Regions from separate parts of the Holdemania massiliensis genome, predicted to be linked through region 2. Evidence: a T-box and tRNA genes for the amino acid it is inferred to sense, from the RefSeq annotation. Region 2 holds a T-box; the other holds one or more tRNA genes.

Region 1 (10,202 bases), 3.0 Mb from region 2:
TCTTATGAATAAGCTGCACGGTTAAAGCCCATCCTGATAATCCTCCTTCATCAATTTTCAGAGGAATTAATATCTTACTGGTTGTTGCACAAATGGCATTGATGGTCAACAAATTCAGTGCTGGCGCGCAATCAATCAAAACTAGATCGTAATCATTTTTAACTTCCCGAAGCATCATGCTGATTCGATTGTGCTGAGGCATTGTCGCATCGCTTCTGATCTTGATCTCAGAATTGCTCAGATTCAATGTACTTGGTATAATATCCAAGTTTTCAATATCGGTATGAATTATCGCTTCTTTGATTTTTTTCGGTTGCAAATAGAGATCGCTTAATTCTACTTCATAATTAATGTGATTTAGGATTGCGTGAATTAATTCGTTTTCTGAAACAACCGCACTTAAATCAATCTTAGAAATCGAAGATGTAGTAGGAGATAAGGCCTTTGTTATATCCCCCTGTGGATCGTTTCCTATGACAAGTACCCGCTTTCCTTTTTCAGCATTTCCCTTTGCTAAGTTTCTTGTCGTTTCAGATTTCCCTGTGCCCCCCTTAAAATTCACAATTGTAATGACTTCCATAAATTTTTCTCCTTTTCTGCGGGGCAAAATGCCCCATTTTTTCTTGTTCAAATTTAAATGTTATAGCAATTCATTCAATAAGATAAAATTCAGATTTGATAATAACGAGTTGACTCCGATCCACACGATATCTTTGTGTCGTTAAGGAATAGAATTCTTCTTCAGTTTTGCAGAAGCACAGTTGAATACAATTCTGATTGACGAATCTCCAAGTTATTAACAGTTCAACCATAATCTAAAGCCTCAGTTCTTCTTCATCATACAGTTCATTAGCTTTTACCACTGCAGCATAGCCTAGTATGTAATCCTGTTTTTTTATTCTGTCCTTAACCATGAGCTTCAACAGATCTTTTAAATGGCATTTCCCAAAATTCTCTTGATGCTGTATATCATCCAAGGTTAAAGTGATTATAAATGCATCTTTTGGCAAAAATTTTAACCTACACCAGCTTAAACGCTCATTCAAATTATCATAGTTTTCAAAATAAGCATAAACCTCTCGCTGACTTACATTAAATTTTGTTGAATAATAATCCGCGCCAATTCTAAAAAATGCGTGTTTAATGGTTAGCAGTCTCTGCTTGATTTGCAACTCTTGGGCATAAATATCAATTAGCTTTGAAAGATAATCTACTTTTTGTCCAAATTCAAAATGACTATAATCAACAAACATTGTTTCTTGGCCTGTATACCCCAATTCTTTTAAATATTTTTCCTGTGATACCAATAACCGATCGATATTCTCATGCAAATTCTCTAATTCTTGCATAGTCTTTCTTCTCCCTTTCACTTTAAATTATCAGACACTTCATATTTTATTTTTCCTAGACTAAACCCGTAGAAAATTTTTCAGGGAATTTTTCTAGAATTTCGTTTTGAAATATCTGCTTTAGATATTCGATGTTTGCATCTGCTAAATCGGCTCTTCCATTAAGGAAAAACACCTCATCTTTATAATGAAATTTATTATGTTTAAAACGGGAACGATAGTGATTGTATATCTCCTCTAAAGCGACGTGATTTTTTGATTTTAGAGATTCCCCTGGACTTCCACCATTCCGATAAACTTCATAATTATCAGGATACAAAGGCTCATAAAGAAGATTTAATATATTTTCAATATAGGTCATCAGATGATTCTGGTGGATATACACTCTCTTCAAATATCTTGCCATTTCAAAATGTAACTTTTTCCGCGCCATAAGAAAAGTACCCTGGGCAATGGTTTTCATCTTTTGTAAGGCAAGAATCCAAAAGTCTTCAAAACGTTTTTTGAAATCTTCCAGATCTTTATAACAGAAGATTCTTGATTTAGTTATCGAGAAACCGGCTGAAATGTAATCCTTTACTTCGCCTTTCTTACGAATTAATCTAGCTCCTGGCGTCTGCTTAGTGCATAATTGACCGTTAGCATTTTGCCATACGTCTCGCTTATAATGTAAAGCTCTATACGGCAGCCATTCCCGATCGGTAAAGTACACATGCAAATATCTTGCTATGCCAATTACCTCTTCCCAGGCAAAATATAATAATTTCTCCTCACCGATCACCGCTTCAGCAAAAGTTTTGATGATTTTTTGCTTCTTGGATTTTGACCAGTTACCATGTGGTAACAGACCAATAATATGTGATCCGTACCGTGTTTTTCGTCCAGAGTCAGGTTTATAATGACGTTCTTTCTTACTTTCAACTATTCTGAGTTCCGCAAATAGTCCATCTAGGCTTAGGGGACTATTGGTTGCTAGCACATCATATTGGGCAATCCGCAGCTGGATCTGATCTAAATCATAAACAGGTTGCTGCTTAAAAAAACACGGAAATCTTCCAGTTTCATCACAAAACGTTCTCATACTCACCTTTTCCCTCTTCATCCCAACCAATCACGTATCCAAAGGCATCAAGTTTATCCGCTTCTGCAAAAATGGCATCACGATCTAAAAAGGACTGATTAATTGCAGCCAAACATTGATCAGCTAATTTTGAGTCGCCTTTAGAAATTGCAGATTCAGCCAGTTTAATCCATTGGTACCGGTCCTTACATCCCTGTTCGTACAGTCGCTTAAGTTCTTCTTTATTAGGCATTTCAAGCCCTCCTTTACCATATATATAAATACACAATTACGGTTCCCGTATTTGTTTTGGCTTCTTCCTTCATATTCAATTGAGTTTTATAGATATTTCTAGTTGATCTAAAATCAAATATTTGTTAAAATCTATAGTACAAAGGCTAGGCAGTGCGCGCTGGCGGGCGATGAGGGTGATGAGGGTTGATCTCTGATCTCCGATCTCCGAGGGTACACTCCTCCCTGTGAAATGAGCTATAAAATTTTTAAACAGTTGGCGCTATTTAAAAATTTCGCTCAAGCTTTTAAAAATGAATTTCTAAGTAACTTGAAGAGTGGGGAGCCTCCCACTTTTTCTTTTTTCAAACTATAATAAATCTTTTAGATCAATTTGCAGGGCGTCAGCCAGCTTAATTAAGGTAGATATAGTCGGCAATACCTCACCTTTTAAAACTCTTCCCACTGTACTTTCTGCAACACCAGAAACGGCTGCTAATTTATAATTTGAATAACTTTTCTTGCCTTTCTCTTGATTTATTCGAGTAATGAGTGATTGTTGAATCTTTGGCATCTTATTTACCATAAGTTTGATTCCCCTCACATCCCTTTAGTAATTTTTTTACATCACACTGCAGAACGTCAGCTATCATCAACAAAGTGTTTACTGTTACATAATATTCAGCATTCTCAATCTTTCTAACTCTTACTGAACATGTTGATTTATAGCCCAAGGCTTGTCCTAATGCGTATCGTGACATTTTTTTTGATTCACGTGCCTCTTGTATGTTTTTACCGAGTATTATCAGTCTTTCATCCATAAACTCACCTCCTAACTCCAAACAAACTGATTTTGTATAGTTTGCAAAAATGCAAAAAAGGCCGACTACTTAAATGTAATCGACCTCATTGCTTATAAATGGTGTCCTCTTAGGGACTCGAACCCTAGACCCACTGATTAAGAGTCAGTTGCTCTACCAACTGAGCTAAGAAGACATATATATCAACAGCAAGATTTTAGCAAAATCATCTTATCACACCTTGCGGCGGAATGCAATGTTTTGTTGAAAACCACACAATTTTCAGGGGCTTTCTCTTGCCGTGCTTTGATATTATATTCCAGCGTTCTGAGAAATGCAAGCTTTTTTTAAAATATTTAACACCGAATTCCAGGCCGCAACTTGCAAATGGAATTTCAAGAAAATCAGAACTGTCCTGTTGAATTTTAGTTTTCTTTTTCCCAGCTCATTTCCTGCAGGCACGTTTTATCATATCATCCAATAACTCCCCCACCTGCATTGCCGTTTCATCGACATTTCCGTCTAATTGACCAAGCACACAAGACTCAAGCACCCCTAAAACCGCCATGGCCATAAACTTACGCAATACCTTTGTGTTTTTTTCCTGAGAAACACCGATTAATTTGATATCTATCTGTTCCATCATGAAATTCATTAACCGACTGCGAAAAGCGGTTGTGTTATCCGCTGTAAATAAGGCTGTAAAAAAAGCTTTGCGTTCATCAAAATACCGAAACCAAAGAACCGTTCCTTCTGCCAATCCCAGATCTTTCTTTTTTTCGCAAAGAACTTCAAGCTCACCGATCATTTCCTCCGTAATTTCTTTCAACAGATCATATTTATCATCATAATGCAGATAAAACGTTTTTCGGCTGATATCCGCTTTTTCAGCAAGCTCCTTCACCGTCATCGCCTCAAAACCGACGCTCAGCAGACACTCATGAAAAGCAGCTTTAATTGCCTTTTCTGATCGAAGACAACGGCGATCTTTCTGATTCTGCATGCTCTCCCCCTTTTTACACACTGTTAACAAAATGAGTATTACTACATTCTTTTAGAAATTTGGTCATTGAACCGACACCGAACATGCGGTAACTTAAATATACACGAGAGTATTAATTCACACAAGCCTTCACAGAATAAATTCTGCTTTCTGCTTGGAAATGAGGAAAACAGTTTGATGTAGTCCATTTTCTGTGTTTTTGAAAAACTGATGACTTTTGCGAATGGAATTATACTCCCGACAGGAGGTACTGAAATGTCAAGAACTGCCGAAGAATTGATGACTCATCATATCGAATCCATGATGAACATGAAGAAGGATTCCAATCTGGACGATGCCTTATCCGATTACTCAGAAGATTTAATTGCCATTACCCGTTTGGATGGCCGCGTGCGTACAATGGGACATGATACGTTAACCAGCGTCATGCGCAGCTCTTTGTCTTTTGCGATGAAGCTGGGCATGGATATCGAACACGCGGTTGAGAAGCTGAATTTCCTTTACCGTCAGAGTACCGATCATTACATCACTTTAATTGCTTCGCTTCCGCCTTTCTCTTCCTTTGCTTCCTTTACCTATATGGTCGAAAACGGAAAAGCTATCTACGTTACCGGTTACGCCAAAACACCCATCAGTATGCCTTCCCTTGGCGTGAAAGCTCATCCTTTTCCTCACAATTCTGAAGTGATGAACATCACGGAAAAGCATCTGGAAAAACTGAAGAATAAAGATATCGAAGGGCTGATCGATGACTATGCCAAAGACGCCGTGATTCTGACGAACTGCTGCGCCCATCCGCTCCAGGGTGAAAGTGACATTCAACGATATTGTCAGAGTCTGACGAGTAAGTCTGCGGCTGAAATTGACGCTTTGACCTCATCGGATTCAAAAATAACCGTCAAGGAAGCGGTTGCCGAGCTAAGCTGCATTGGCTTTCAGAACAAAGTGATGAAGCAATGCGGCGTACTGACACAGCGCATTCGCGACGGAAAAATCATTTTTGAGTCTTTGACCTTTCAGCAGCCCTCAATCAAAATAGAATAAAGTGAAATGCGGCTCCCAGGCAAAACGTCTGGCCGCCTTTTTTGTTGAATAAAAAAAGCCTGCGCAAGAACAGGCAAAGTATAAAGTTCATTCATTTCAGTGAATTGCAAAAGCCACAAAACAAAAAAGCCCTTGCGGACTTTTCATTTTTAATGGTGACTCGTACGAGATTCGAACTCGTGAATGACGCCGTGAAAGGGCGCTGTGTTAAGCCACTTCACCAACGAGCCAAAAAAAATGGCGCCTAAAACAGGGCTCGAACCTGTGACCTAACGGTTAACAGCCGTTTGCTCTACCGACTGAGCTATTTAGGCGTTTGCTTAATTATAATATCATAAGCGCTAAGAGCATGCAAGCACTTTTTTTCAAATTTTCGCTTTTTTTCATTCCCAGTTTTTAACAGTTTTGTTTACTCCCTTAAAATAGAAAAGCCTGCCCGTGAAGGCAAGCTTTCCTCTGTTTCAGAATTGCGTCAGGTTGACGACCCATTTCTCTTTCCGCACTAGAGAATAGGCGATCACCAATTTGAGGATATCCGTCATCTGACCGATCACATAAAGCACCAGAATATTGACGCCCGTGAAATAGGTGAAGCAGCAGACCAGCGGAATGTTGACCGTCCACATATATCCCGAATCCATGAATAAGGTGGATCGAGTATCACCGCCTGCCCGCAGAATGAAATAGCACTGTGTGTTGCCCATGTAGATCCAGAACATGACTGACATGATCCGCAGGACGTTGACCGCGACCTGCTTCGCGGTTGGTGAAACTTGATAGAAGTGCGGAACCACAAAGGAGGAACCAAACATCAGCACGGCAAACAACAGCGACAAGATCACGCTGAAGCCCAGCAGCTGATACCCATGATCGCGAGCTTCATCAAGTTTATCCGCCCCCAGCGGCTGCGACACCATCACTGTCGTTGCGGCCGCCATGCCGCCAAAGAGGACGAAGAAAATATCGCCGATCGTGTTGGCAATCGAATATCCCGACATGACCTCTGGTCCGCGGGTAGCATAGAACTTAAACAAGGTCGCCATTCCCAAAGACCACATGACTTCATTCAACGCCAGCGGAGCCGCTTTGATCAAAATACTGCGAACCAGCTGACCGGAAACATGAAACATCTGCGACAACTTCGATTTGAAAGCAAACGGCAGCTTTGCTAAAACCAGCAACAGTACAGCCGCTTCCAACAGACGCGCGATCAGCGTGGCAATCGCCGCGCCCTCAACGCCTAACCGTGGAAATCCGAAATTACCAAAGATCAGGCAATAGTTTAAAAAGGTATTGATTAAGACTGCGCCGGCACTGATGACCAGCGGAATCTTAGTTTCCCCCACCGCCCGCATTGCACTGGAGATGCCAAGCGACAACGCCATAGGCAAAAACGTAAACGCCGCGATCCGCATATAAGCCCCGCCCAGCTGAATGATCGCCGGATCACTGGTAAAGAAGCGGACGATTCCCTCCGGCACAAGAAAGCCCAGCAGAAAGAACGGGATCATGATCGCATAAGCACTCAGGATGGAAAACCGAAATGATTGTTTCATTCGTTCCTGATCCTGAGCGCCAAAAAACTGAGCGATAAAAATGGCCGCCGCCGCTAAAACTCCGTTAGTTCCATAGGTCGCTATAATATAGAAACGATTGACTGCCGCAACGCCTCCCAACGCGGCGTCGCCCAGCTGTCCTACCATCAGATTATCGACAAGATTGACTGAGCTGGTAATCAGCTGCTGCATCATCAACGGTACAGCGACAGCCAGCGCCAGCTTGTAAAACTGCCGAGTACCGATAAATTTTGATAATTTTTTTCTCATTCCCCGATCCTCCCTCTTTTAAATCAATGGTATCAGTTTATCACACTTTCTCAAGAAGTTCATCCTTCCTTCTGCAGACCCATAGAAAAAACGCAGCGGATTCGGCTGAATCTGTGAAAGCTGCGCTTTTTACAGGGTTCGATACGTTTATTTTATCTGAAGACTTTCATGTTTTATGGTCGTCAAAGATCAGCGTTCCGTTTCCAGATCCTTGAGGAACTGATCGCAGGCTGAGTCAAAGCTGTAATAAACGGGAATGGCATTCGCTTTTAAACCGCCGATCACAAACGCGTTGTAGCCGATCGGACAGTCTAAGCCTGCCGCCTGATTCCGGCCGATCCGGCTGTCGGAATAAACCGGGTATAAATGGATCGGTTTGCCGCTCAGTTTTTTCTCCAACAGAATCCCCAGTGCCATATGACTGCCGGTATCTTCATTAGCCAGATCGAAAAACACATGCGTTGCTTCGCACTGATAATGATAATCCGCCTGGAAAATAGCTTCTGGGGTAGAAGCGCCGCCTTCATTAAGCGGCAGATCAATCGGACTGATCAGCTGATATGCAAGGCCGCGGGCGGTCAGTTCACGGCGCAGCCGTTCTCCTTCCAAACGCCGCTGGCGCTGATCAGCCTCGGTAAACAAGGGGCCGACGAGATAGACCGTGATCATTGTGAAACCTCACCCAAGGCCCAGTCGATGTAGCTCTGCATTTCCGCAATGGTTTTCAGATGGGCTTCGCCCTTGCCGCGGTCATGACTGCCCAGCGCCAGAACCCGCAGCAGTACCGGATGTTCGCTCTGGTTGTTCTCCTGCAGCTTCGCCGCCATTTTCTTGCCATGATACGGCGGAACGTTATTATCGCACTCGCCGGTCTGAATGTAGATTGCCGGATAAGCAATCGGCTGGATGTTGTGATAAGGCGAATACGAAAGCATGAGTGGGAACAGGTTCGGATCCATTGGATCGCCGTATTCCGTGATATACATCGGACCGCGGTCATCGTTGCGGAAACGGATCATATCGGTATGCGGCACCGAGGCGATGACGCAGCCCCACAGATCCGGACGCATCGTCACTAATGCGCACATCAGTAAGCCGCCGTTTGAGCCGCCGCAGATCGCGGTTTTGGCCGGGCAAGTCCAGCCTTCCTGCTGGATCCGCTCAGCTGTGACAATGAAATCCGTAAAACAGTTTTTCTTGTTCGCCAGACTTCCGCCTTCATGCCAGCGCGTGCCGTATTCACTGCCCCCGCGCAGGTTGATGCTCACATAAATCCGGTCCTGGCTGACCCAGTCCACAATGTCCAGATCGACAAACGGATTATTATAGGAAGGCAGAATCGCGTTGTTATAACCGCCGTACCCATACATCAAGGTCGGCGTTTCGCCGGTTTTTTGCAGCCCCTTCGGCATGACGACAAACGCTGGAATGCGCTCACCGTCGGCAGCTTCGGTGAAAATCTGTTGGACTTCAATCGCATCGGTGCTCTGCGGATTCGGCTGATACAGCACTTCCAGCTGATCGCCGGTCAGCTTCAGCAGCATCGGCGAATGGACAAATGATTCAAATTCCAGAATCAGGGATTCCGTTTTCCGGATAGCACGGGCATTCTGCATCGCCAGCGTGCAGGCGCCCCATGGACTTGGCAGCGGCAGATCGCAACAGAAGGCTCCCGTCTTATCGACAATGCGGACTAAGGAAGCGGCATCGTTGAGGTAAAACAGCACCAGCTGTTCGCCATGGCGAACGGCATCTTCCAGCTTCATTGAGCATTCCGCGACAAATGTCCGACCTTCCGCCAGCGTCTGCCCTTGCTTCACGGCGATCAAACGTCCCATCGGAGCTTCGGACTGAGTTAAGAAAATCAGCTCGTCCCCCAGAGTATCGACATAGGTAAACGCTCCTTTTAAATCCTGGCTGACCGAAACAAATTCGCCGTCATCCTGCTGCACAAAGATGACCGTATCGGCATAGTTTTCCATCACTTCCGCAATCACGGTTTCCCCATCCGCAGAGCTGGCCAAACGCACCAGCACGGCGTTTTCATGATAATCAAAACACGTCTGGATTTCATCCTTGTCACAGTCATAGCAGCGGACATGATTGACATTCAGGCCTTTTTCCGGATCGGCATCCGCGTCGGAATACAAAATCCGCCGGCCTGTTTTATCCCATAACGAATAGAAAATTCCGTCCAGTTTGCGGATCAGTTTGTTCGCTTTCTGATCCACGACCAGCACGCACGGACGTCCGGCGCCGTCTTCCAGTCCGGTATAATAAATCAGATTGGAATCCGCAAATGATGAATTCGCTGTAAACACGGTGATCGTGTCGGGAATCAGGCTGAGATCAACCTCCCGGATTTCCTTGAAATTTTGATCCAGAACGACCAATGTCCGTGTTCCATCCTTGTTGGCACGGGTTGCCCAATAGCCTTCTTCGGTTTCTGTCAGCGCCGAATAGCTGGCATAAAACGGGCGGGCCTGCAGCTGTTCTTTTTTCTCAGCATAGCCGGGCAGAGCCGCGAAAAATTGATCGGTCAGGGCATTTTCTTCAGCCACCCAGTTCAGCACTTCCGGATCCTTCGGCTGTTCCAAACCGATATACTCATCCTTCATCGTGATGCCGAAACGTGTTTCAGACCAGTTTGATTTTTTCCATTGCGGATAATTCATGAATCTTCCTCCTTCAAATTCGATTGTCTTCATTGTACCACAACAAGGAGCGAAATAGGACGATCATCCCCACGCTGGCAGAATGTCATCGTTTCTTAAGAAACGTGTCATAGACCTTCACAAAGCGTCATCAGGAAGTAAAGAACTTAAGATTTTTTCCTTTTATACTGAAAGTGACAAACAAGTCACCCAAAACCCCATAGAAGAGTCATTT
Region 2 (10,202 bases):
GATATTGACTGAAGAATAAGCTTCCGGCTTGATTTTTCCACAGCCGCCAAGCTGGATCCTGCAGGATGGCTGCGAAATTGTCAGCCAGCGTTCCATCAAAGATTTCATTATTCATCCTGACCGCCAATTCGATCATGGCGGCTTGTTCCTGCGGGAACAGGGATGAGTCAGCCAGACCACGCTGAACTTGCCTATGGGTTGTCTGCTCGAAGCATTGTTTGGCTTTCGCTTTTAACTCAGGATGAGCCAGCCTCTGCGTTTGATAATGCAGCGTGCGGTCTTCATCCAATGTGATTAAGCCGTACTGCAGCGGCGATACGGAAAGCGAGGAGGTTGCGATATCCGTTATTCCCTCCTGCTTCTGAATGTGCTGGATGTGCATGTGGCCGCTGAAATGAACGCGAACATCCGCAGCTTTCAGCAGTACTCTGACTTCATCGGCATTTTGTATCGTAAAGCCAGAGGAAAACAGCGTCGTATGCTCTGCCAGATTCTGATGACTGACCGAGATGACGGTTTGCTTTTCAGCCTGGACTTGTTCAAGCTGAGCTTGAATCCACTGCTGAGTCGATTCGCTGATCACTCCCGGTGCGGCTTCACTGTTGGCATCCAGCAGCAACAGTGTCAGATCTTCGGCAATTGGAACAAGGCAGCTCAGCGAATTCGGATCCTGACTGATCACTTTCCGGTTCGTCAGATTCTGATAGATTGCGGAAAACTCTGCGGCACTGACCGACTCCACGCGCCGGACCTGATCCTGACTGAATGAAGCCGCCGAGGTATTGTTTAAATCGTGATTGCCGGGAATGACCCAGACATCGATCCCGGCTTCGGTTAATCGCTGAAGCTTCTGCGCCAGTTTTTGATGGCTGAGCTTTTCCCCATTGAATGTCAGATCGCCGCTTAAAATTACGGCCTGAGGTTTCTTCAGCAGCATCTTCTGGATAAATTGATCTACGATGGATTCACTCTCGGCTGTCAGCTTCCCGTCACTTTCCTCGATTAATCGCTGAAAGCGTTCGCCCTGATCATGCAGCTCAGGTGCCAGATAATGCAGATCCGTCGCAATGACGAGCGTCAGCGGCGAGGCAGCGGACGGCAAAGTTGATTTTGCACATCCGCTGACTAACAACAGGCTGACAATCAATCCAATCTTCCATTTCCATCTCATCGTCTGCCTTCTTTCCTTCGATGATCCCGCATCTTGCCTTAATTCGACTTTCAGTTTTGAAAACCGGACTGGCTTATATCTGTTAATCCAGTTCCCATTTGTTTCTTTAATCTGCCCTTACCGTTCCATCCGCCTCAATCCATCCGCGCTGCAGGATGACGGTTACTGTGCCTGAAGCAAATTCGACGGTCACTTTCTTTTCAGAGGAAAGCAAAACATGAACCTGATCAACCAGTGCTTCGCGCGGCCGGATCACAAGACCTTCCGCGGTATTTTCTGCCGTGCAGTGAAAAGCATCCCAGCTGTCTATTTCTTCATGCACATAAGCTTTCGTTAAAATGACTTCCTCCGCACATTTAAAAATCTCATGCACGTCATTGTCGCAGCAGCCGCCCTGATCGGTAGAAACATCCGGCCAGCTGCCCAGATAACCGAACACCGCGGTCTCTTCCGGAGCACGGTACCAGCGGCTGATCATCGCCACGCGTTCTTCAGCAATCGTCTGCTTTACAAATTTGCCTTTTCCCGGCTGCTGCGGATCGCTGACAAAGGCCATGACTTCCCGATGCGGATCCGGCACAAACGCCCAGTTCAGCGTTTTCTTTTCCACATCGAGCAGGCTGACACAGCTCATCAGCGTATTCATCGCGTCGATCAGATATTCCCGTTTCCCCGTTAGCAGATACAGATCCAGGATCCCGTAAACTTTCCACGCGCTCCAGCCATGCGGAGAATTGATCATATTGCCCATGATGAGAACATCGTACTGAGCTTCCCAGAATCTGAGTGTCGTCTGAGTGCAGCGGCTGTCCGCTACCGCGGTTCGTTCTAAACAGCGGTGTTTTTCAACCAAAGCCTCGGCCGCTTCGATATACGGTTGACGTTGATCCGGATCCAGCAGTCTTGCCAGCATTGTCAGCTGAGCCACGGAACATGTCAGCATGCCATCTTCCAGCGTGGCCTGGCCTTCGGTTTCAATGTTATCACGGTGCAGCGCCAGCTCATCAATCGCCCGTTTCGCAGCTTCAAAATGGCGCTGAGCACACTGCTGCCAGAAGGCTTCGGGCTGTTTGCGTTCTTCCAGAACTAGCTCCAGGATACTTTTGGCAATATAGATCACACTGGTGTAATGCTTGCCCTTGCCATTGCAGAAAGCACCATCAGCACGCTGGCTGTGTTCAATCAGCCAATCCGCCAGCTTGGCTCCCAGCACCAGCGGTCTGCGGTCCTGAGCTGCCATGCTCAGATCCGCTAACAAACCGATCATGCAGGCCGTGTTCTGAATCCGTCCGGGATGAACGATCGGACACCCTTTTTCCACATCAAAGCCCAGCGGAATGAGTTCGCGGACTTTCTGATAATAAGCCTCACGGTCAAAGTTTAAATCATGCACAATCGCCAGCGCGCCGGTAAACAAACCATACCAGCTTTCGCAATGAGTTCCCATTTTCTGCGGTTGGAGCAGCACCTGATTGGCGGCTTCCTCCATGATCGTTTGCCAAGGGTGAATAAACTGAACCCAGGCTTCACTCTGATGCTGCCCATTCTCGGCGATCAGACGAATTTCCCGCGGCTGATCTGACTGCAGCGTCACGGCATAGACGCCCGGCTCTTGTAGCTGGCAATTCACCAGCACACCTTCCGCCATGAGTGTGGGTTCCGTTGCAGACAACAGCTGAAATATCAATGAACTTCCGCATTCTGCACTCCATCGTTCACCCGCAAATACCGGCACGCCTTTTTCCGCCAGCCAACATTTCAGGGTTTGCTCGCCGCTTAGTTCCGTCAGCTCAACCCGCCAGCGCCGAATTTCTCCCGGCTCTAACGGCAACGACTGCGGATGCCGCGGCGGCAGCTTTCCGCTCTGCATAAAATCCAGACAGAAGGTCAGGATGCGGTGACCACCATCGGCGAAAAAGCGGTTGTAATCCAAATGCCAGCTGGCAATCGGATCAGGACTGTACACTGCGATCTGACGCCCGCGCGGACTTTTTAACAGACCCCAGAAATACGTCTTCTCGCAACGCAGCACTGTCGGCGCAAATACCGTATCCCATTGTGGATAACTTTCCATGCTGCAGTCCAATCCGATTCTTAAACCCAGCTGATCCAGCGGCATTGTCTGTGAGCTTTGATTCTCTGCTTCGGCTTCGATGATCAGACACTCCCCTTCCATCTTGATCCGATGCCGCAGCTCAACGCCAAAAAAGGCTTCTTTAAACCAGCCGTCTTTATACCGCGGCGAGGTGGAAGTCCGCAGCTCCTCCCCCAGGCGGCACTGCCAGGCAGGCCCGCCATATTCATCCAAACGGAAGTGTACTGCTTCTCCCTGGTGAAAAACACATTTTGTAATTTTACCGGTTTCCGTCCATTCCAAATTCATCTTTTCTGCTCCTATCCACGGGATTGAATTTCCTGATTAGAATTCATTCCATCTTCCTGATGTTAGTTTCTAATAGATTGCGATCAGATTCAAGTTCTTTCTGATTTTTTTGTGATTGTTCGTCTTACTTATCCATTTAATAGGATTAGTCCAATATGGGCAAACGGTTCTTTAAGAATTGTATTAGAACAAACAAATAAAAAGTACCTCCTGGTGATTTTATAATCATCCTGCTCGGTACTTTTCTTTCTCTTTTCTAAATTAGTATTAATCGTTGCGGTTTTTCATGTGCGGGAACAACAAGACTTCGCGAATCGACTCCTGACCTGTCAAAAGCATGACGAAGCGGTCAATGCCGATTCCAATGCCGCCGGTTGGCGGAAGACCATATTCCAGCGCCTCTACGTAATCAACATCCATTTCGCTGGCTTCCGCATCGCCCATTTCTTTCAGTTTCAGCTGTTCTTCAAAACGCTGACGCTGATCAATCGGATCATTCAGTTCGCTGAACGCATTGGAATATTCCGTGCCGTAGATCAACAGCTCAAAGCGATCGGTAAAACGCGGATCTTTCGCATTCTTGCGAGCCAGCGGTGAGATTTCAACCGGATGACCATAAACGAAGGTCGGCTGGGTAATCTTTTCCTCACAGAACTGTTCAAAAAACAGGTTGATGATATGACCGACAGTACGTTCATGCGGCTGAACTTCAACACCATGTTCTTTCGCCAGTGCCAGCGCTTCATCAACACTCATTTCCTTCCAGAAATCCACACCGGTGACTTCTTTGACCGCATCCACCATATGCCAGCGCTTGTACGGAGCCTTTAAGGAAATCGGCTTATCGCCCAATGTGAAATCGGTCTTGCCGAAGACTTCCATGGCAACACTTTCAAACAGACCTTCATTCAGCGCCATCATGCCTTCAATATCACTGTAGGCAACATACGCTTCCACCGTCGTAAATTCCGGATTGTGTTTCGGATCCATGCCTTCGTTGCGGAACAGACGGCCAATTTCATAGACGCCTTCCAGCCCGCCGACAATCAAACGCTTTAACGGCAGCTCTGTTGCAATGCGCAGATAGAAATCCATATCCAGCGTGTTGTGATGAGTGACAAACGGACGGGCCGCGGCGCCGCCTAAAATCGGCTGCAGCACCGGCGTTTCGACTTCCATCAATCCCTGACCATCCAGATAATGCTGGACAGCGCGGATGATTCTTGGCCGCAGCATCGCGATCTTGCGGCTGTCTTCATTCATAATTAAATCGACATACCGTCTTCTGAAGCGTTCTTCAACATCCTGTAAACCGTGGAACTTCTCCGGCAGCGGGCGCAGTGCCTTGGTCAGATGCTCAAATTTCTCAGCTTTAACGGATAATTCACCGGTATTCGTCTTGCAGACATAGCCTTCAATCCCGACGATATCGCCCAGATCCGCTGCTTTAAACAGCTCATAGACTTCCTCACCGACAATCCCCTTATTGACGACAACCTGAATCTGGCCATCGCGATCCTGCAAATGCATAAATCCCAGCTTGCCCATCCGGCGCTTGGTCATGATGCGGCCAGCAATCGCACATGGGATTTTTTTCTCTTCCAGATCCTCCTGGCTTAATTCTCCATATTCACTCCGCAGCTGTGCGGAACGATGTGTCCGCGCAAACGCATGTCCAAACGGATCAATGCCTTTTGCCCGAAGTTCTTCCATCTTCTGACGGCGAACCAGTTCTTGTTCGGATAACTTCTGTTCCATTTTCTTTTCCTCCTTTGTTCCATAAAAAAACTCTCAAACCCGATAGGGACGAGAGTTATCATCGTGGTACCACCCTAATTCATGATTAAATCACTTTAATCATCTTAGTAACTGATTCATCAGTCTGCCCATAACGCAGGTCTGCGTTGCCGCTCCCAGTCTTTATTCATCCGCACTTGGCACATTCCTTTTCACCAGCCAGGAACTCTCTGTCTGCTTCGTCTCGGATTACTCCTCTGTTCATCGCGCAAATAATCGTTTAGATTATAGCATTTCCAAGCCGTTTGTCAACGGGGAAGCTGTATTTCAGTGCTTAACGATCAGCTTTTCTGGCATGCCTTCATCACGGTTCTATTTGTTTTTCCGCAAAGTTTAAAGCATAGGCCAGCATCGTATCGATTCCTTCCCTATAATCTTCCAGCGTTTGTTTCACTTCGAAATCCGGTTGAATCCCTTGATTAAGAAAATCTTGTCCGCAAGGCGAAACTACACGCACTGTGGAAAACATCATTTTCGCCCCGTCAGCCAGGCTGAGAATTGCGACCTGACCGGTAGCCCCTGCAGTATGCCCACCAATTAAAGAAATGCCAATCGCCTGGGCATAAGCTGCCATATCTTCGGCAGCAGATCCTGTGCGATTTCCAATCAGAATTGCCACATTGGGTAAAGGAGAAACGGTATTGATATCGACAGATGTTTCTGAAGCCGTGTAATATTGATTTTCAGCCATCAATTCACCTCGGCGCCGATCATAATCCAACTCAGAGGACTCCCCAATTTCTTCCGATGAAAGATTCATTGCCTGAAGCGAAGAGAACACGCCCACATCATAACTGTCCGTTTCCTGATGATACATGATTAGATCCGGAATTTCATCAGGATAAAAATAATTTAAAATCGTTTTCGCCACCGTCCCGCTTCCGCCGGCATTCATTCGGATATCCAGAACATAAAAATCCAAATCCTTGATTACCTTGGTCATGACTTCTCCAAATTCTTCTGCGATGTCGATTGTTTTCAGAGACTGAATACAAATATATCCGATACGGTCTTGATAAATCGCCGCAATCATCGTTGGGGAAGTGTGATAGGTCAGAAATTTGTTCTTTGACTTATCCAGCGATAGTTGAGCAGCGTTTGTCCACAAAATCAGATCATCCTTATCGAGATAGGACAGAGTTTCATGCAGGGTTTCTCCTTGAGGCGTGACCAAATCCAAAGTGATCTCTTTCGCTTCTTCTTTTGTATAGGAGAGCAGCTGAGCCAGGATTAGCTGACGTGTTTCCGGCGTTTGGATACCGGTTTCTTTTCCGATTGTTTCTTCGGCATAGGTTAACCAATCCTGACCGTTAATTTGATTCACAGTACTTGAAACCGGAATCTTGGTATAAAAAGAATCTGCGGCACTCACAATTAAATTTCCTTCGATAACGGTAAACTGCAGCGGTATTCCTTTTTCTTCCGGTTCATTTTCCCAGGTTAAATTAAAATGACCATCCTGAAGCAGGGTACCGAACTGCCGCATCACAGACCGGTATTCTGAATCCGTCTTGCTGGTACGCACCTTTTCCAAGGTTTCATAATAAGCGTCATCCCAATCAGCTTGAGAAATCAGCTGCCAGTTGCCATAATAACTTTTTGCATAATGCCACATTTCTGAAACACTTTGAATACGCGTTTCCAGGGGAATTTGACAATCCTCAGTCTTCACCGCACAGCCTGATAATAAGCAGAGAAATAAAACGATCCATATTTTCTTTTTCATAAGTACCCCCATAAGAAGCAGTAAAGCTTGATGATTCCTTTAGAAAATCTGAACATTAAGACTATCAATTTCGAAAGAATGATTCTGATATGGATTTTCTGTTCTAATCATTGTATTGACCTCTGTTCCCTGTGCATTTAATTCTTCCAGCAGCGGTTCAATCAGATCTGAATAATAAGGAATGATCAGTCCAACCTGATCCTCCTGCAGCCGATAAACGATCTGGATAAATCCAGTACTTCCTTTTAGCCCCTGCCTGCGATATCGCTGTTCTGCCTCCTGCTGAACCTCGACGAGGATGCTCTTGCTTTCTGCACTCATCGTCGCTGTTTTCTTAACAGAGAATTCCAGATAATAAGGTTCTCTTTCTCCGATTCCAAAGTAACGATTAATAAAGAAAATCGAACCTTCTTCAATCGCATGCGTCATACCCCAGCCGCCAGTATACCGCCATGACCAGGTCACTCCCTGGATCAGCAGAAATTCCAGAAGCAAAATACCGATCATTCTTCGGTTAAACTGGATTTTTGCCGTTGAAATAAATTGGATCAACAAATACAAGACAATGCTTAGTGATATAAAAATGAGCGCATTACGCAGCTTAGCCACGGTCATCGCACTGACGATCAATAAGGGGGCCGCCGTCAGTGCCGGCATGAGTTTGAACAAAGAGGTCTGCGTCAATGTTCGATGCTCATTCTGACTATTATTTTCTGTAATCCTCAATAAAATCCAAAGACTAAAAATGACAGCCAAACCGTCCAAACTCAGGCATACTGGAAAAGCCGGAATCTTTCCGTCCAGAATCAAGATCTTGGCCGCCTGGGTAAAGAAGCCAGTCAGCGTTCCGAAGTCATGCAGCATATTAAAAAACAAATTACACTGCTGCCAATAAATCGCTGTCGCTCTCATTACGGCTACCAAGGCTGAAACAATGAATACCGGGGCCAGCGTCCAGACTAAGATTGTAAACAGCGCCTGGAAATGATTGCGGCTGCGGTAAAAAACAAAACTGCAGAAACTTAAATCAACGATCATGGCACCAATCAATAGAATCAGGGATTGAAGAATACTGATTCCCGTCGCATCCTGACTGAATACAAATGAAATTCCCATACCCACCCAGGCGATCAGAAAAGGCACAAGATAGATCAGCACGCCCGCGCACAAACGAGTAAAGATTAAGCTTCTTTTTGTCATCGGCAATTGACCTAAGCTGACTTTTTCCGCTCGATTCGTTACAAACCCCAGCTGACGCTGCACCAGAATGACGATGATCATCAACAAATAAGTAAAGATCAAATTAAAGAAGCCACTGGCATCGGGATTAAGCAGGCTGGGAAAATTGATCGCCAATAACGGCATCATCATGCCGTCAAAAAGCAACAGACACAGGGCTAAGCGAAAATCACGTTTCAATAAGTACATTAAATATTTTTTGTTGATCATGCCAGTTCCTCCTGCTTTTGCAGCTGAGCCAGAAAAATTTCTTCCAAAGAACAGTCAAACAGTTCAAGCAGTACCGGATGGAATTTCTGCAGCCGCTTTTCCGTTTCTTCCCGCTTTCCCCGCAGAATCACCTGCGCCATCCGTGAATGGATTTCCAGTTTCAGCACCTCAAAATCCTGAAACAAACCAGGATCAATCGGATGGTCAAAAGCAAGTTGGACTTTGATCATTTCCTGCTGGATTTGAAGCAGTGAATTCTGATGGAGAATCTTCCCCTGATCCAACAGGGCATATTCATCACAGAAATTCTCCAGATCCTGCAGACGATGGGAAGTTAAAATCGAGGTCATGCCTTCATCAATCGTCTGCGCCGCCAGCTGTCCCTGCAGAATTCGCCGGGCAACGGGATCCAGTCCGTCAAACACCTCGTCGATCAAAATCAGCTGCGGATGCATCGCCAGTCCTGCGGCCATTAACAGCTGACGCTTCATTCCCTTACTCAATGTGGAAAACGGCTGGGTTGAATCCAGTTTTAATTCTTTTAACAGTTCGTCGAACAATCTTGAATCGGCGTTTGGATAAAACAAAGACAGATAAGCGATCAGCTCCCGGCCGTTTTCAGCTGAGGGAAAGACCGGCTCATCCTGAACTAAGAAAAGCTTCTGTTTCACCTGCGGATTATCAAGAATCGTCTGATCCTGCCATGTGATCGTTCCTTCATCGATCACAGCCGCACCGCTGATGCAATGCAGCAGCGTTGACTTCCCCGCTCCGTTTATCCCGATTAACCCAAGAATCGTTCCCGCAGACAGCTCTAAGCTGCAATGCTCCAATACCGTTTGCTGATCATATCTTTTGCAGCAATTCTCCACCCTTAACATGATTGATCCCCCTCATTGTAAATTTCATGAATCCATCTTTGTACTTCAACTTCGGAAATTCCGCTTTCCTGACAACTTTGCACCGCTTCCTGCAGCTGCAGTTTCAGCTTCTGCTGCAGCACCTTATGAACTTCCCTTCCGCTGACGAAGAAGCCCCGTTTTGGTTCAGTGACCAAAATTCCTTCTTCTTCCAGTTCCTGATAGGTTTTTACAACCGTATTGGGATTGATTCCCAGATCGCGGGCCAACATCCGCACTGAAGGCATTCGATCCCCCGGCTGCAGAACATTCAGGCTGATATACCGCACGATCTGTTCCTTTAGCTGTTCATAGATCGGCTGACGGCTGCGCGGGTCCAATGTAAACAGGCTCATCTTGCGGTTCGCTCCTGAATCTGACGCTGCAGGGTTTCCATCGCGGCGATTAAAACCGTATCTTTTTCCTCAAGCAGATCCTCCAGCGTCATTTTCACTTCAATATCCGGCTGCACGCCCTGATTCCAAAACAGTTGCTTATCCGGAGTAAAACAAAGATCGACCGTTAATGAATAGAAGCTTCCATCCGATAAGTTGACCCGATTGTTATTCCCCGATATTCCATAGGTTCTTAGCCCTATTAAGGTAAAATTGTCCATCAATTTCGCCGTCGCCGCAAAGCTTTCCGCCGACGAAGCTGTAAACTGAGAGGTCAGTACGACAACAGGCTTATCCATAAACGCAGTAGTCAGGATCGGATAGGGTTCAGGTTCCTGTTGTTCCAGCAAGGTTTCAATATCGGCATCCGCACCATAATATT

The links. A T-box is a leader RNA that pairs with one kind of tRNA and senses whether it is charged. The one in region 2 lies ahead of lysS (lysine--tRNA ligase), so its partner is inferred to be a tRNA-Lys.
Region 1: it has a tRNA-Lys gene. The T-box ahead of lysS (lysine--tRNA ligase) is inferred to sense a tRNA for this amino acid. The anticodon was not compared.

What each region holds. Positions count from the first base shown of each region.
Region 1 is NZ_JAKNTK010000001.1:3,746,125-3,756,326, forward strand. It holds gene MCG46_RS17330 (ParA family protein) at 1-580, opposite strand, end outside; gene MCG46_RS17335 (hypothetical protein) at 816-1,349, opposite strand; gene MCG46_RS17340 (hypothetical protein) at 1,405-2,436, opposite strand; gene MCG46_RS17345 (hypothetical protein) at 2,414-2,662, opposite strand; gene MCG46_RS17350 (helix-turn-helix domain-containing protein) at 3,011-3,226, opposite strand; gene MCG46_RS17355 (helix-turn-helix domain-containing protein) at 3,216-3,461, opposite strand; tRNA gene MCG46_RS17360 (tRNA-Lys) at 3,561-3,636, opposite strand; gene MCG46_RS17365 (TetR/AcrR family transcriptional regulator) at 3,886-4,443, opposite strand; gene MCG46_RS17370 (hypothetical protein) at 4,699-5,487, shown strand; tRNA gene MCG46_RS17375 (tRNA-Glu) at 5,641-5,717, opposite strand; tRNA gene MCG46_RS17380 (tRNA-Asn) at 5,726-5,801, opposite strand; gene MCG46_RS17385 (MATE family efflux transporter) at 5,949-7,313, opposite strand; gene MCG46_RS17390 (hypothetical protein) at 7,503-7,982, opposite strand; gene MCG46_RS17395 (prolyl oligopeptidase family serine peptidase) at 7,979-9,988, opposite strand.
Region 2 is NZ_JAKNTK010000001.1:752,260-762,461, reverse strand. It holds gene MCG46_RS03485 (metallophosphoesterase) at 1-1,171, opposite strand, end outside; gene MCG46_RS03480 (hypothetical protein) at 1,278-3,554, opposite strand; gene lysS (lysine--tRNA ligase) at 3,822-5,312, opposite strand; T-box leader at 5,354-5,565, opposite strand; gene MCG46_RS03470 (S41 family peptidase) at 5,656-7,077, opposite strand; gene MCG46_RS03465 (hypothetical protein) at 7,117-8,526, opposite strand; gene MCG46_RS03460 (ATP-binding cassette domain-containing protein) at 8,523-9,407, opposite strand; gene MCG46_RS03455 (GntR family transcriptional regulator) at 9,401-9,781, opposite strand; gene MCG46_RS03450 (S41 family peptidase) at 9,778-10,202, opposite strand, start outside.